DNA from 4 places in the Rouxiella badensis genome. Region 4 is predicted to be linked to each of the others. Evidence: predicted binding sites of a transcription regulator. Region 4 holds the regulator's gene; each other region holds the start of a gene.
What was found. The regulator Fur, encoded in region 4, represses iron uptake genes when iron is present. The targets are predictions, from matches to a motif close to ATAATAATGAGAACNACTATCAA.

Region 1: a site for Fur is predicted at 1,671-1,693, ahead of O1V65_RS20525 (isochorismate synthase). Genes of this name have one in related genera too.
Region 2: a site for Fur is predicted at 1,947-1,969, ahead of ftnA (non-heme ferritin). Genes of this name have one in related genera too.
Region 3: a site for Fur is predicted at 1,870-1,892, ahead of efeU (iron uptake transporter permease EfeU). Genes of this name have one in related genera too.

Annotation. Positions count from the first base shown of each region.
Region 1 is NZ_CP114062.1:4,437,286-4,440,671, reverse strand. It holds gene O1V65_RS20530 ((2,3-dihydroxybenzoyl)adenylate synthase) at 1-404, opposite strand, end outside; gene O1V65_RS20525 (isochorismate synthase) at 434-1,636, opposite strand; gene fepB (Fe2+-enterobactin ABC transporter substrate-binding protein) at 1,827-2,792, shown strand; gene entS (enterobactin transporter EntS) at 2,837-3,386, opposite strand, start outside.
Region 2 is NZ_CP114062.1:2,411,701-2,415,086, reverse strand. It holds gene O1V65_RS11160 (carbon-nitrogen hydrolase family protein) at 1-76, opposite strand, end outside; gene pip (prolyl aminopeptidase) at 562-1,515, shown strand; gene O1V65_RS11150 (DNA polymerase III subunit theta) at 1,553-1,783, opposite strand; gene ftnA (non-heme ferritin) at 2,203-2,694, shown strand; gene copC (copper homeostasis periplasmic binding protein CopC) at 2,922-3,305, shown strand; gene copD (copper homeostasis membrane protein CopD) at 3,310-3,386, shown strand, end outside.
Region 3 is NZ_CP114062.1:2,091,174-2,094,559, reverse strand. It holds gene efeO (iron uptake system protein EfeO) at 1-180, opposite strand, end outside; gene efeU (iron uptake transporter permease EfeU) at 241-1,836, opposite strand; gene O1V65_RS09655 (aldo/keto reductase) at 2,520-3,386, shown strand, end outside.
Region 4 is NZ_CP114062.1:2,884,237-2,887,622, forward strand. It holds gene ybfE (LexA regulated protein) at 1-246, shown strand, start outside; gene fldA (flavodoxin FldA) at 589-1,116, shown strand; gene fur (ferric iron uptake transcriptional regulator) at 1,358-1,804, shown strand; gene glnS (glutamine--tRNA ligase) at 1,955-3,386, opposite strand, start outside.

The sequences.
Region 1 (3,386 bases), 1.6 Mb from region 4:
TCGCCAAACAGTGCATGACTGCGGTCGGCAATCAGCAGGGCTGGCTTGATTTGGCTGGCATAGGACTGGAGCTCGGTACGCTGATGGCTGAACAGTGCATTCACCGGCACCACTCCAATTTTCAGCAGCGCAAAGAACACGACATAAAATTCGTTTACGTTGCCAAGCTGAACGAGCGCGGTGTCACCCGAGGTCAGTCCGCGGCGGCGCAGGGCGCCCGCCAGTTGATTGGACTGCTTCTCAAGCTCGCGATAGGTCATGCTGCCCGCCGCATCAATCATCGCGACGTGGTCGTTATTGGCCTGACGCGTCAAGATGTCGATCAGGGGTTTATCAATCCAGTAACCGCGTTCGCGGTAAAGCCGTGCAAGATTCTCCGGCCAAGCGGTAAAGGCAATGCTCATAGTATTTTCTCGAACGTCAGTTTCTGTCGTTAATTCAGACCAAATGCGCGCAGCATGGTATTGAGTTTGACGCCAGTTTCGCGCCACTCGGATTCGGGTGAGGAGTCGGGAACAATGCCCGCCCCCGCAAACAGGCGCACCCGATCGTCGCTGACCGTGCCGCAGCGAATGGTGACAACCCACTCACCGTTGCCACGATCGTCACACCAGCCGACGATCCCGCCGAATAGCCCACGATCGAAAGGTTCAAGCTGTTCTATCAGATCTCGGGCAACCAACGTTGGTGTCCCGCACAGCGCAGGCGTCGGGTGCAGCAGGCAGGCGAGCGACAATGCGTTCTCCTGCGCGTCCTGGACTTCACCATTAATCGGCGTCGAGAGGTGCCAGAGCGTCGCGGTGCTCAGCAATTCAGGGGAAGACGGGATATCCAGGGCACGGCTGCGGCTCTTCAGCACCTTACCCATCCCTTCAGTGACGATGCGATGCTCATAAAGGTCTTTACCAGACTCAAGCAGCGCGCGGCTGACTTCCCTATCCTTTTCCGGATGGCTCTCTCGGCGGGTGGAACCGGCCAGCGGATTGGAGTGGAACTTATTGCCGTGTTTACGCAGCAGCAGCTCCGGGCTCGCACCGATCAGCGCCCCCTTCTCGAGCGGGACATGGAAGTGATAGCCGTTTGGATTCTGACTGACAACCCGACTCAGCAGCGCCGGACGCGCCACCGGCTCACAGGTTTTTATCTCGAGCAGACGCGACAGCACCGTTTTGTCCAGCTTTCCGTCGTTCATCGCCTGCACCGCATCGCTGACCATCTGCATAAACACGTCTTGCCCAGGCAATTCGTTTTTGGTGAGGATCTCTGGCAAAGAAGATTCGGCCTGCGTGGCGATGGACATCGCGGCATCGCGCGCGAGCCAGCGGGTCTTCTGTGGCACGAAAAGCGCCGAAGGTTGGCGTTTATCGAAGGGAATCGCGCCGCACAGTACAGGGTGTTTTATGCCTGCCGCACGTGCGTCGGAAAAAGCGGCCTCAATGGCCTGCTGGAACTTGCCACCCATAACGTCGCCATCGGCAGCAGGTTCTGAAATTTTGACCAGACAACCTTCCGTACTAAGACTTCGGTATGGCGAGGTAAAGAAAAAGCCCGAGGTAGGGGAAAGTTCGGCAACGTTTACGCTTTCAAGGTCTTGCTGCCCATCGGCAAAATCGAACGTTTTCAACACAGTATCCATCTGTATAATCCTACGTGATATAATGATAATTCTCATGATAATTATTATCATTTGTATTTAAACATGTTTAAAGTACGTTATGCATTTATCAGTGTCAATGCGCGAGAATTCAGTCCGGCACGATTCATCCGCTCTGGTATTGCTCGCAACCGACTGAAACCGGCAGTTACTCACATTTAAGGTTTTGAAAATGAAGTGGACAGGTTTTCGCCAACTGGCAGTAATTTTTGGAGTATTTTTTACTTTAACGGCTTCGGCCCACGCCGCTGACGGTTGGCCGAGGGAGATTAAAACCTCGCGGGGTACGATTACGCTCCAGCACGCTCCACAGCGCATTGTTTCCACCAGCGTGACCGTGACCGGCACGCTTTTGGCTATTGATGCCCCCGTTGTTGCTAGTGGAGCGACTAGCCCAAACACGCGAATCGCCGACGCTCAGGGTTTTTTCCGCCAATGGGGTGACGTCGCCAAACAGCGCGGCGTGCAGCGCCTGTATATCGGTGAACCCAATGCTGAAGCGATCGCCGGAGCTGCGCCGGATCTGATCGTCGTGGCCGCCACCGGCGGTGACTCGGCGATAAAACTTTACGACCAGCTGTCGGCCGTTGCGCCGGTATTGGTGGTCAACTACGACGATAAAAGCTGGCAGGAGCTGGCGCAGGAGTTAGGCCAGGCGACGGGCAAGGAGGACCAGGCCGCCAAAGCGGTTGCCCGCTTTGACGCACGTGAGAAAGCGGTGAAGGCGAGCATTCACCTGCCGCCACAGCCGGTTTCTGCCTTGGTTTATCGTCCAGACGGTAAAGCGGCCAATCTGTGGACACCGGCTTCCCCACAGGGGCAGATGCTGCAACAGTTGGGCTTTACGCTCGCACAACCGCCGGCCAATGCTGCTAGCGGCCAGTCGCAGGGCGTGCGTAAGGATATCCTGCAGTTAGCAGGGGAAAATATGGCGGCCGGCCTGAACGGCAAAACGCTGCTGCTGTTTGCTGGCGATAAAAATGACGTGCAGCGTGTGGAAGGAAACGTGTTCTTGAGCCACTTGCCTGCGGTACAAGGCAAGCAGGTCTATGCGTTAGGTGATGATACTTTCAGATTGGATTACTACAGCGCCAGCAATGTGCTAACGCAGTTAGAAAAACAGTTTAGCAGTCACTAAAACTGCGCAGCGGGCCGGAGTTTGACGCTGGCCCGCGGTTAACGTTACTTCACCGAACGCGTCAGATTTTGAACCGCTCCCACCTCGCCCTGGCTGACGTTGCGCAGTGCACGCATAAAGAAGGCCAATACGATGCCAGCGATCGCCGCACCCAGCCCAAAACTCGCCGAGCTAACGGCGGGCAGCATAATAGACCCCATCGAGCCAAGCAGCAGCGCGCCCAACGCATCACCCGTGACGTTCTGCGCCGTCCATAATCCGTTGATTCGTCCTAAATACTCATCTGGCGTCAGGCGCTGAATCAGCCCATATTGCAGCAAAGAATTGATGGCGCTCAGATAACCAAAAATCACCAGACACAGCAGCGCAGTGCTATACCACGGCATCAGGCTAAACAGGCCGACGGCAATAAATGAGGCAATGGCGGTCATCAGCATCATCCAGCCGGGACGCGCCACGCCGGCCACCCGACCGCTAGTAAAGGCACCAATGGCCGCCCCCAAAGGAACCGCTGCATACATTAATCCCAGCCGCGACGGGTCAACGTGCCATTGCCCGGAAAGCGCCGGATAGAGCACGCGAACCGCGCTGGCC
Region 2 (3,386 bases), 470 kb from region 4:
AATGGCGCTGAATATTTACATCAATATTCCCCGCGACACAGGTAATCTGCGCGGCAGCGATTGAAAAATCACTCATGAGGTGTTCCCGGATGTTTATTTGTAAGGCCAATTAACAAAAAAACCCGCGTTAAGCGGGTTTTATGATGCGAATTCCGTATTAAGCAGATGCCTTCTTGGCACGTTTTTCTGCTTTTTTCTCTGCGGGGGTTTTTAACGGTTTTTTCTTCGCATTCTTTTTGCTATCCATTCCTTTACTCATATTGGCCTCTCTCAAGCGGGTGGATACGGTCACTATGCTATTTACTGCCTATTTGCGATAACTTGCAATAGAGCAGCCCGACTTTTTCGAAAATATCCTGTTATGGCTATTTTTTTTCTTTTATAGGAAGCCATGTTGCTGATTATCTGTGCAGTAAGGCGTTTTACTGTGCTGCCGCTCGAAAAAAACATCCTTTTTTGAAACCCAGAGTGGTAAGAGATTGACCCTATACTCTGGATACGCTGTTATTAACACGAGCAAGCAAATCAATACACTGGACTGAAAAAATAACAGGAAATTTCATGCCTAAATTGAAAGGGTTGTATTTACCTCGGGAAGCATACGCCAGTGGATTGCTGGATACCGGCGACGGTCATCAGATTTATTGGGAGCGCAGCGGGAACCCCAAAGGCAAGCCTGCGGTATTCCTGCACGGAGGCCCGGGAGGCGGGTGTTCTGCGGTACATCGTCAACTTTTTGACCCTAACGATTATGACGTCATGCTGTTCGATCAGCGTGGCTGCGGGCGCTCATTGCCTCACGCCAGCCTGGAAAACAACACCACCTGGCACCTGGTGCAGGATATTGAACGCCTGCGTGAGATGGCAGGCGTCGATCAATGGCTGGTTTTTGGCGGGTCATGGGGTTCTACACTGGCACTGGCCTATGCGCAGACCCATCCAGACCGCGTCAGTGAACTGGTTATGCGCGGCATCTTCACCATCAGAAAGCAGGAGCTACAGTGGTATTATCAGGACGGCGCTTCGCGTTTCTTCCCGGAAAAATGGCAGAACGTACTGTCTATTCTGTCTGAAGAGGAACGCAAAGACGTTATCGCGGCTTACCGTGCACGTTTAACCCACAGTGACCGCGCCATTCAACTTCAGGCGGCTAAAATCTGGAGCCTGTGGGAAGGCGAGACTGTGACCCTGCTGCCCACCGAGGACTCTGCCTCGTTCGGTGAAGATGATTTCGCGCTGGCCTTCGCCCGTATCGAAAATCACTACTTCACACACCTGGGCTTTATGGAGACGGATGACCAGTTGCTGCGCGACGTCGACAAGATTCGCCACATTCCGGCGGTGATTGTTCACGGGCGCTATGACATGGCCTGTCAGGTGCAAAATGCCTGGGATCTTGCCAAGGCTTGGCCTGAAGCTGAGCTGCATATTATTGAAGGAGCAGGGCACTCGTTTAACGAACCCGGCATTCTCGATCGGCTTATTCGCGCTAACCAGAAATTTGCCCGCAGCTGAAAGACGTTAGCTCACTCTCTCCTGACGGGCGGCCGGATTATTTTTGCTTCGGTTCATACGGCAGGCGAGAGTATTTGTGTGACTCCACGCGGTAAAAGGCGACCCGCTCGCGGAAATATTCGCGAAGATGGGCGGGTTGCTCACGCTCGGCAATCTCGGCAACCACCGGCATGTTGTAGCGTTCCTTGAAGGCGACGGCGGATGCGGCCAAATCTACGTTAATTTTGTCCATCTCTTCTTTGGCTATCTCGGCCAGATTACGGTTCATCATTTTGTTCCTGATTAGCGATTCTTGGCGCATTGTACAAGACAGTCCGGCCGAGGTGAATGCCCTGACGCGTGTCACTTCAATCTAAATGAGACTACTAATCATTTTTATTCATTTAATTGAATGTCTATTAATTGCCTGCGCTTAAATTAAATAAAGTAGAATATTAATAAGAATGATTCTTTTTAATGGATTTTTTATCGTGAATAATTATCACTAACAACTTCGTTCTTATTTAGATGTTATTTTAAATTCATTAAAATCATGTGGTTATATTTATTCTTTGATTTTTATTCTATTGTGGGAAACAACGCTTTTTATTTTATATAGAGTTAGGCATAATGCACACAAATAACGCATTCTAATATCCATATAAATTTAAATATTAAATCTGGAGCCTCATCGTGCTTAAAGAAGATATGATCAAACAGCTTAATCAACAGCTGAATCTTGAATTCTATTCCGCTAACTTATATTTGCAGATGAGTGCCTGGTGCAGTGATAAAGGTTTTGAAGGTGCTGCGGCCTTCCTGATGGAACACTCTCGCGAAGAGATGGACCACATGCATCGCCTGTTCAAATATGTGAGCGACACCGGTGCACTGCCGCTGCTCGGCTCTATCGACGCCCCGCGTGCCGATTTCGAATCACTGGCCGACGTTTTCAATCTTGCCTATCAGCACGAGCAGTTGATCACTGAAGAGATCAACAAGTTGGCTGACCTGGCGATGACCACTAAAGATTACTCAACCTTCAACTTCCTGCAGTGGTATGTGGCAGAACAGCATGAAGAAGAGACTCTGTTCAAATCTGTCCTGGATAAACTCGGTCTGGTGAGCAATACCGGTAACGGTCTGTTCTTCGTGGATAAAGATCTGAAAAACATGGTTGGCCAATCGCCGTCAGCCTGATTTTTCCGCTAAGTGTTGAAACGCAGAATACGTTAACCGTGTTCTGCGTTTTTTTATTTTACTCTTATTATTCATGTGATTATTGACATCCCCGCTGAGCTTTTCGTGCGAAATTTGCACATTTCTTATTTTCTGCATTGATTACCCGTTAATTTCCACAGATCCCAACGGCAGATTGCGCTAAAGTTGCGGCTGAATTTTCATCTTCAATTAGCCAAGGAATAATTGTGTCTATTAAAAAACTGATGCGTCTGCGTATTCTCAGTTCTGCCTGCGTTCTAGCCGCAGGTTTGATTTCACAACAGGCTTTTGCCCACGCTCATCTCAAGAGTGAGACGCCGGCTGCCGATAGCCAAGTCAGCTTAGCACCGACCGAGCTCACTCTCGGATTTAGCGAGGGCGTGGAACCCAGCTTCAGTAAAGTCGTGCTGGAAGGTCCGAACAATCAGCCGGTAAAAACCGGTGATTTCAAACTGGCCACCAACGACAACACTCAGGTCCTGATTGCCCTACCTGCGCCATTGACCCGCGGTAAATATAACGTCTCATGGCACGTTGTTTCCGTTGATGGACATAAGACCCAAGGTACCTACAGCTTTACGGTAAAGTAACGTTATGAGCCTGGCATCGCTGTTTGTCCTGTGCCGCTTTGTGCACTTTATTTCCGTGATGCAACTTTTTGGCGCCTGCGT
Region 3 (3,386 bases), 790 kb from region 4:
GTCGATAACGCATGAGCCGCCGTCGGCGCTGGTCATCGTAATATTGACCTGTGCGGCTCCGTTTTTAACCGGTGCAGGTGCTGCATCCTGAGAGTAAGCATCAACAGAGAACATCAGCAGTGCAGTCAGACATCCGGCTGTGGTCAGAGCTTCTTTTCTCTTAAAAGTTTTTTTAAACATAACGCTGTCCTTTATTGTTATCAGCAAGGTAGTACGAGTTAGGTCGATCTAGAGGTTCTGCTATTGGAGACCCTGTTTTTTCTGGTACATCTGTTGTTGCGGCAAAGCATGAGCCTGGCGAAGGCGCTTGAGGCTTCGTTGGGCAATCACCAGGAAAATGATGGCCAGCGCCGCTAAAAAGGCCGGCAGCATGTGCGCCCAGAAAACGTAGCTCTGAAGTGACAACTGTTGGGCCTTCAATTGGGTCATCAGGTCCTGCTGGTACGCGGCGCTGACCTGCCAGCCGCAGCCGGTATCAAGTTGACTGCGGCGAACGGTCAGGGTGCGCGGAGACTGTAGGCCGCTGCCTGTTAGCGTCACCAGCGTCTCGCCCTGAGCGGTAGACGAGAGCAGGGTGCCCTGTGCGACCCTGGTGGTCAGGTTGCAGTTGACCGTCCATTTAGCGTTATAAGGCCCCGGATGCTGGCCGGGATTGAGTCCGATAGGAATACGATTGCCGTTGAAGGCCATGACCTGGTCCAGCGTCACGATAGCGGGTGCGCCGTCGGGTGAGGTGCTGTTCTGAGTATTCCATTCCTTCACCGCAACACCCTGGTAGGAATCGGTTTTTTGGTCAGCACTCTTTAGGTCGGCCTGAACGACCTTGCCGCCGGTCAGCGCGACGCGCAGCTGATAGCCGGAACCATCGGCGTTGGTGAGGCTTGCCTGACCCAGCGGCCTGGCATCGTTATTGACCAGCGGGGCAGCATCAGGAACGTTCAACTGAGGCTGCGGATAGAGGCAGAACAGGGCGACGGCGGCGGCGGCGAGTGTGCCCGCAGAGGCAAACAGCGAACGGGTCGCTGCTTTTGGCGATGGACGCAGTTTGGCAGGCCAGTAAAGCACTACAGCGACCAGGACGATGTAAAGCAGCCAGCCGACTATCTCTATCTGACGTGGATCGGCAGGCATACCCAGCACGCCGGTAATCAGCGCAGAGCGCACGGTGCCGGGAGGAACAAGCCAGGTGAGGTCGACGAAACGCGCCTGACCGACGTTTAGCCAGCCAGCCTCGTGTGCGCTGCGCAGAGAGGAGATGATAAGGCCTGCGGCAACCAGAATCAGGAACATGCCGGTGAAGCGGAAGAAACGCGCAAGATTGATGCGGATACCGCCAACATAGAGTCCCCAGCCGATAACCACGGCCATAATGAGCCCGACAACTGCCCCTATCGCCGCCCACATGGCTGACTGAGCCACGGAGAAGGTGGCAAGCAGGAATACGCTGGTTTCGAAGCCTTCTTTGAGTACCGCCAGAAATGCCATGCTGGCAAGGGCGAATGCGCTAGACTGACTGATGGCTTGCGCCGCTTCGGTCTCGAGCTCTTTCTTGATGTTTTTGGCGTTGGTATTCATCCACATTACCATGCCGGTCACGAAGAACACCGCTACCAGCCCGATGATGGACTCCATAAACTCCTGGCTTGCCTGCGGCAGGGCGCGCTCGGTCAAGTCCAGACCGACGCCGACAATAATAGAAAGCAGGACGGCCAACGCCACACCTGCCCACATTGCAGACAGGCTTTTGCCATTTTTTCTTAGAAAGGCCGCGATGATACTGACGATCAGCGCAGCTTCAAGTCCTTCACGCAACGCGATAACAAAGGTTGCTAACACTGGGGCAACTCCGAACCGTAAATGATTCATTAAATGATAATTATTATTAATATCACTATCGTTATTTAGTTGGAAGATCTGACCAAAAATAAAAAGTAAAAAATCTTTATTTCATTTCCAGTTGTATCAAATTATTTCCTTTGAATTTCCCGGTGCAAAATAATAAAAATCCGCTGCCTCGTGTCGCGGGGAGGGAGTCTCGTTGATTCACATGGGGATCCTAGCCTTGGTGCAGCCTGCGGAGAAAAACACCGGCGGGAGAGGGGGATGATTAACGCTAAAAATCCCGTTAAAACCACGCTATCGAAAAATAACGGTAATTTAATTAACCATTCTCTTAATGTTTTTTTAAGGTTCAATTAAAGCATTTCATTGAAGTCAGGTAATTAATCTCGAAGCAGAGTCCTGATAATCGCCAATATATAAGTTTCGTTTAATAAATACCCGATTCCTTACGACGTTGAGGGGAGGTCGTGAGATTATTTATTTCTTTCCCGGCCCGCCTCCTTTTTATGATGCGCCATTAGTGAATTTTGCTCATAAATCTATTCAAGAATAGCTATTTATCAATCAATCCACGGATGCCACTATTAAAAAAAAGCTGACGACGCCAGCGCTGAGCGTTGATGACACACGCCCGGCGCAGGCTGATGTTGAAAGTCAAACCGATAAACGGAGTCAATATGAACTACAAGAATTTAGGCCGCAGCGGACTGAAAGTTTCCCCGCTTTGCCTGGGAGCCATGATGTTTGGTGGTGAAACTGATTTAGAAACGTCTAAACGTATCATCGCGAAAGCCGGTGAGCAGGGGATAAACTTTATCGATACTGCCGACGTTTATCACGCGGGTAAATCCGAAGAAGTGGTCGGCAAGGCCGTGGCGGCGAACCGTGATGACTGGGTTATCGCGACCAAGTTCGGCTTCCCGTTTGCCGGGGGGCCAAATCAGGTAGGGCAGTCAAGAAAGTGGATCCGCCAGACGGTCGAAGGCAGCCTGAAGCGCCTCGATACTGACTACCTTGATATTCTTTATTTTCACCGTGCGCTGCTTGACCTGCCGCTAGAAGAGAGCGTTCGCGCGATGGGCGAACTGATCAATCAGGGTAAAATCCGCTACTACGGCGTGTCTAACTTCTCTGGCTGGCGCATTGCCGAGATGTGTCGCATCGCCGACCAGCTCGGGATAGAGCGTCCGGTGGTCAGTGAGCCGCTGTATAACATCGTTGACCGTAAATCAGAGGTTGAGCAGATCCCTTCTGCTGCGCATTACGGACTGGGCGTGGTGCCCTATAGTCCGCTGGCACGCGGCGTATTGACCGGCAAATATAATGCCAAGACCGCCCCGCCGACAGACAGCCGTGCAGGACGCGGTGACATGCGCATCAAACAGACTGAATGGCGTGAAGAATCTATTTCGATTGCCGAGAAGATTGCCGCTTACGCCGCCGAACGCGGCACTAACTCAATTGCCTTCGCTATCGCTTGGGTATTGAATAATCAGAATATTTCTTCTGCTATCGTGGGACCCCGCACCGAAGCTCACTGGGAC
Region 4 (3,386 bases):
CTGTTCGCAGACGATCGCCGTCCGGGACGTCCAAAAACAAATCCGCTTTCTCGCGATGAACAGCTCAGGATTAACAAGCGTAATCAGCTTCGCCGTGACAAAAACAACGGTTTACGTCGCGTAGAGCTGAAGATCAATGCTGAAGCTGTGGATGCGCTAAACAAGTTGGCGGAACAACAAAATATCAGTCGTAGCGAGCTGATTGAACAGATGCTGCTGTCACATCTGAACGGTCAGGATAGCTAGTCATCGTATTCTGATGCGGGCGGGTAACTCTTTCGGTTACCCGCCGTTAGCGTTTCATCTTGTAAACTTCCGCAACAGAGCACACAAAGGCGATAACGCTTGCCTGAATTGCCCGATAAACTATTCACATCAAAAATACGGGTATGCATCCTAAACAGGTCCGCATTAACATTGGCGTCACTAAATCCGTGCTTCAACGGGGTATTCACGCAGCCTGATGCGGATGAGAATATGTTCTCTCTCCGCCGAGTTTGTTATCATCCTGCATAAATTGACTCGCACGCCGCGGACGAAAAAGCAGACTCTCTGAGTCTATTAAAGAACAAGAGGTTAGATAAGCTTATGGCAGTAGTAGGTATCTTCTTTGGTTCCGACACCGGAAACACCGAAAACATCGCAAAAATGATCCAGAAGCAGTTGGGTAAAGATGTTGCTGACGTTCAGGACATCGCCAAAAGCAGCAAAGAAGATCTGGAAAAATACGATATTCTGCTGATCGGTATCCCGACCTGGTATTACGGTGAAGCACAGTGTGACTGGGACGATTTTTTCCCAACGCTGGAAGAGATAGATTTTGAAGGCAAGCTGGTTGCGCTGTTCGGCTGCGGCGACCAGGAAGACTACGCAGAGTACTTCTGTGACGCAATGGGCACCGTACGCGATATTATTGAACCACGCGGCGCCGTGATTGTCGGACATTGGTCTACCGAAGGTTACCACTACGAAGCGTCTAAAGGCATGGCGGACGACAAGCATTTCATCGGTTTGGCTATCGACGAAGACCGTCAACCAGAGCTGACCAACGAACGTGTTGACGCCTGGGTTAAACAAATTAGTGAAGAGTTGAGCCTCGCTGAGATTATCGGTTAATCCCACACAAAGGCTAAGGCCCTGAATCATTAGGGTTAAACCTGAAAGGGCCAAACTATCACTGAAATTAACAATTTAACTCGCACAAAATTGTAACTTTCAGCTGTATCAAGGTACACTTACTGTATCTGGTTTTATTATTCCTGCCTTTTTGAGAAACAACATTCAGGCAGGAACGATTTTTGTGAACAGCCCACCGTTTTCATTAACGTGATTAGCATAGTGACAGGACTAAATCCGCATGACTGACAACAACACCGCACTGAAGAAAGCCGGCTTAAAGGTCACGCTTCCACGCTTGAAAATCCTGGAAGTGTTGCAAGCCCCGGCAGGTCATCACGTCAGTGCGGAAGATTTGTACAAAGAACTGATTGATATGGGCGAAGAAATTGGTCTTGCCACGGTTTACCGTGTCCTGAACCAGTTTGACGACGCCGGCATTGTTACCCGCCACAACTTTGAAGGCGGCAAGTCTGTATTTGAACTGACTCAGCAGCATCACCATGACCACTTGATCTGCCTCGACTGCGGTCGTGTGATCGAATTCCGCGACGAATACATCGAAGCGCGTCAGCGTGAAATTGCAAAAACCCACGGCATCAAATTAACCAACCACAGCCTCTATCTTTACGGCCACTGCGAAGCAGGCAACTGTATTGAAGACGAAACGCTGCACGGTAAAGGCTAATACCTTGCCCAAGTTCTGTCTCTCAGGGATAAGAGCAGAGCTGGAAATAAAATGACCGCTGAAAAGCGGTTTTTTTATGCCTGCGGTTTAAGATTCAGGCATAAAAAAACGCAGCCAATGGCTGCGTTTTCAATTAAGTCAGCGCATCAATTATGCGACTGGCTTACTTTCCCAGTTGTCGCGCAGCCCCACGGTGCGGTTAAACACCAGGTGCTCGGCGGTAGAGTAAGTGCTGTCGGCGCAGAAGTAACCTTCACGCTCAAACTGCAGGCTCACACCAACCTCTGCATTCGCCAGGCTCGGCTCAACAAAACCGTTGGCGATGACCAGAGACTCTGGGTTGATGGTGGTCAGGAAGTCTTCCGCCTGACCCGGGTTCGCTACGCTGAACAGACGGTCATACAGGCGGAACTCAGCAGGCTTGCCTTCTGAAGCAGAAACCCAGTGGATCACACCTTTAACCTTGCGGCCATCGGCAGGATCTTTACTCAGGGTATCCACGTCATAGCGACAGAAAATCGTCGTGATATTGCCTTCGGCGTCTTTCTCGATGCGTTCTGCTTTAATCACGTAGGCATTGCGCAGGCGGACTTCTTTTCCCAGCACCAGACGCTTGTACTGCTTATTGGCCTCTTCGCGGAAGTCAGCCTGATCGATGTAAATTTCAGCGGTAAACGGCACGTCACGTGAGCCCATTTCTGGCTTGCTCGGGTGATTAGGCATTTGAACCCACTGAACCGCATCGCCGGCAAAGTTCTCGATGATCACTTTAACCGGGTTAATGACGGCCATTGCACGCGGTGCATTCTCGTTGAGGTCATCACGGATACAGGATTCCAGCGCCGCCATTTCGACGTTGTTGTCCTGCTTGGTCACGCCGATACGACGGCAGAATTCGCGAATAGACTTGGCGGTATAGCCACGGCGACGCAGACCGGAAACCGTTGGCATACGCGGGTCGTCCCAGCCTTCAACAATCTTCTCGGTCACCAGCAGGCTCAGCTTGCGCTTGGACATGATGGCGTATTCGAGGTTCAGGCGAGAGAACTCGTACTGACGCGGATGGCAAGGAATGGTGATGTTATCCAATACCCAGTCGTACAGACGGCGGTTGTCCTGGAACTCCAGCGTACACAGTGAGTGGGTGATCCCTTCCAGCGCATCGGAAATGCAGTGGGTGAAATCGTACATTGGGTAGATGCACCACTTGTTGCCAGTCTGGTGATGGTCTGCAAACTTGATGCGGTACAGTACCGGGTCACGCATCACGAAGAACGGTGACGCCATGTCAATCTTGGCGCGCAGGCACGCGGTGCCCTCGGCGAACTCGCCGTTACGCATTTTAGCAAACAGCGCGAGGTTCTCCTCGACGGTACGGTCGCGGAACGGGCTGTTTTTACCTGGTGCAGTCAGGTTACCGCGGTATTCGCGGATCTGCTCTGGCGAAAGCTCATCGACATAGGCCAGGCCTTTCTGAATAAGCTCGACCGCGTAGTGGTGCAGTTGATCAAAATAGTCGGAAGAGTAATGAACCTCACCGCTCCACTCGAAACCAAGCCACTGAACGTCTTTTTTAATAGAC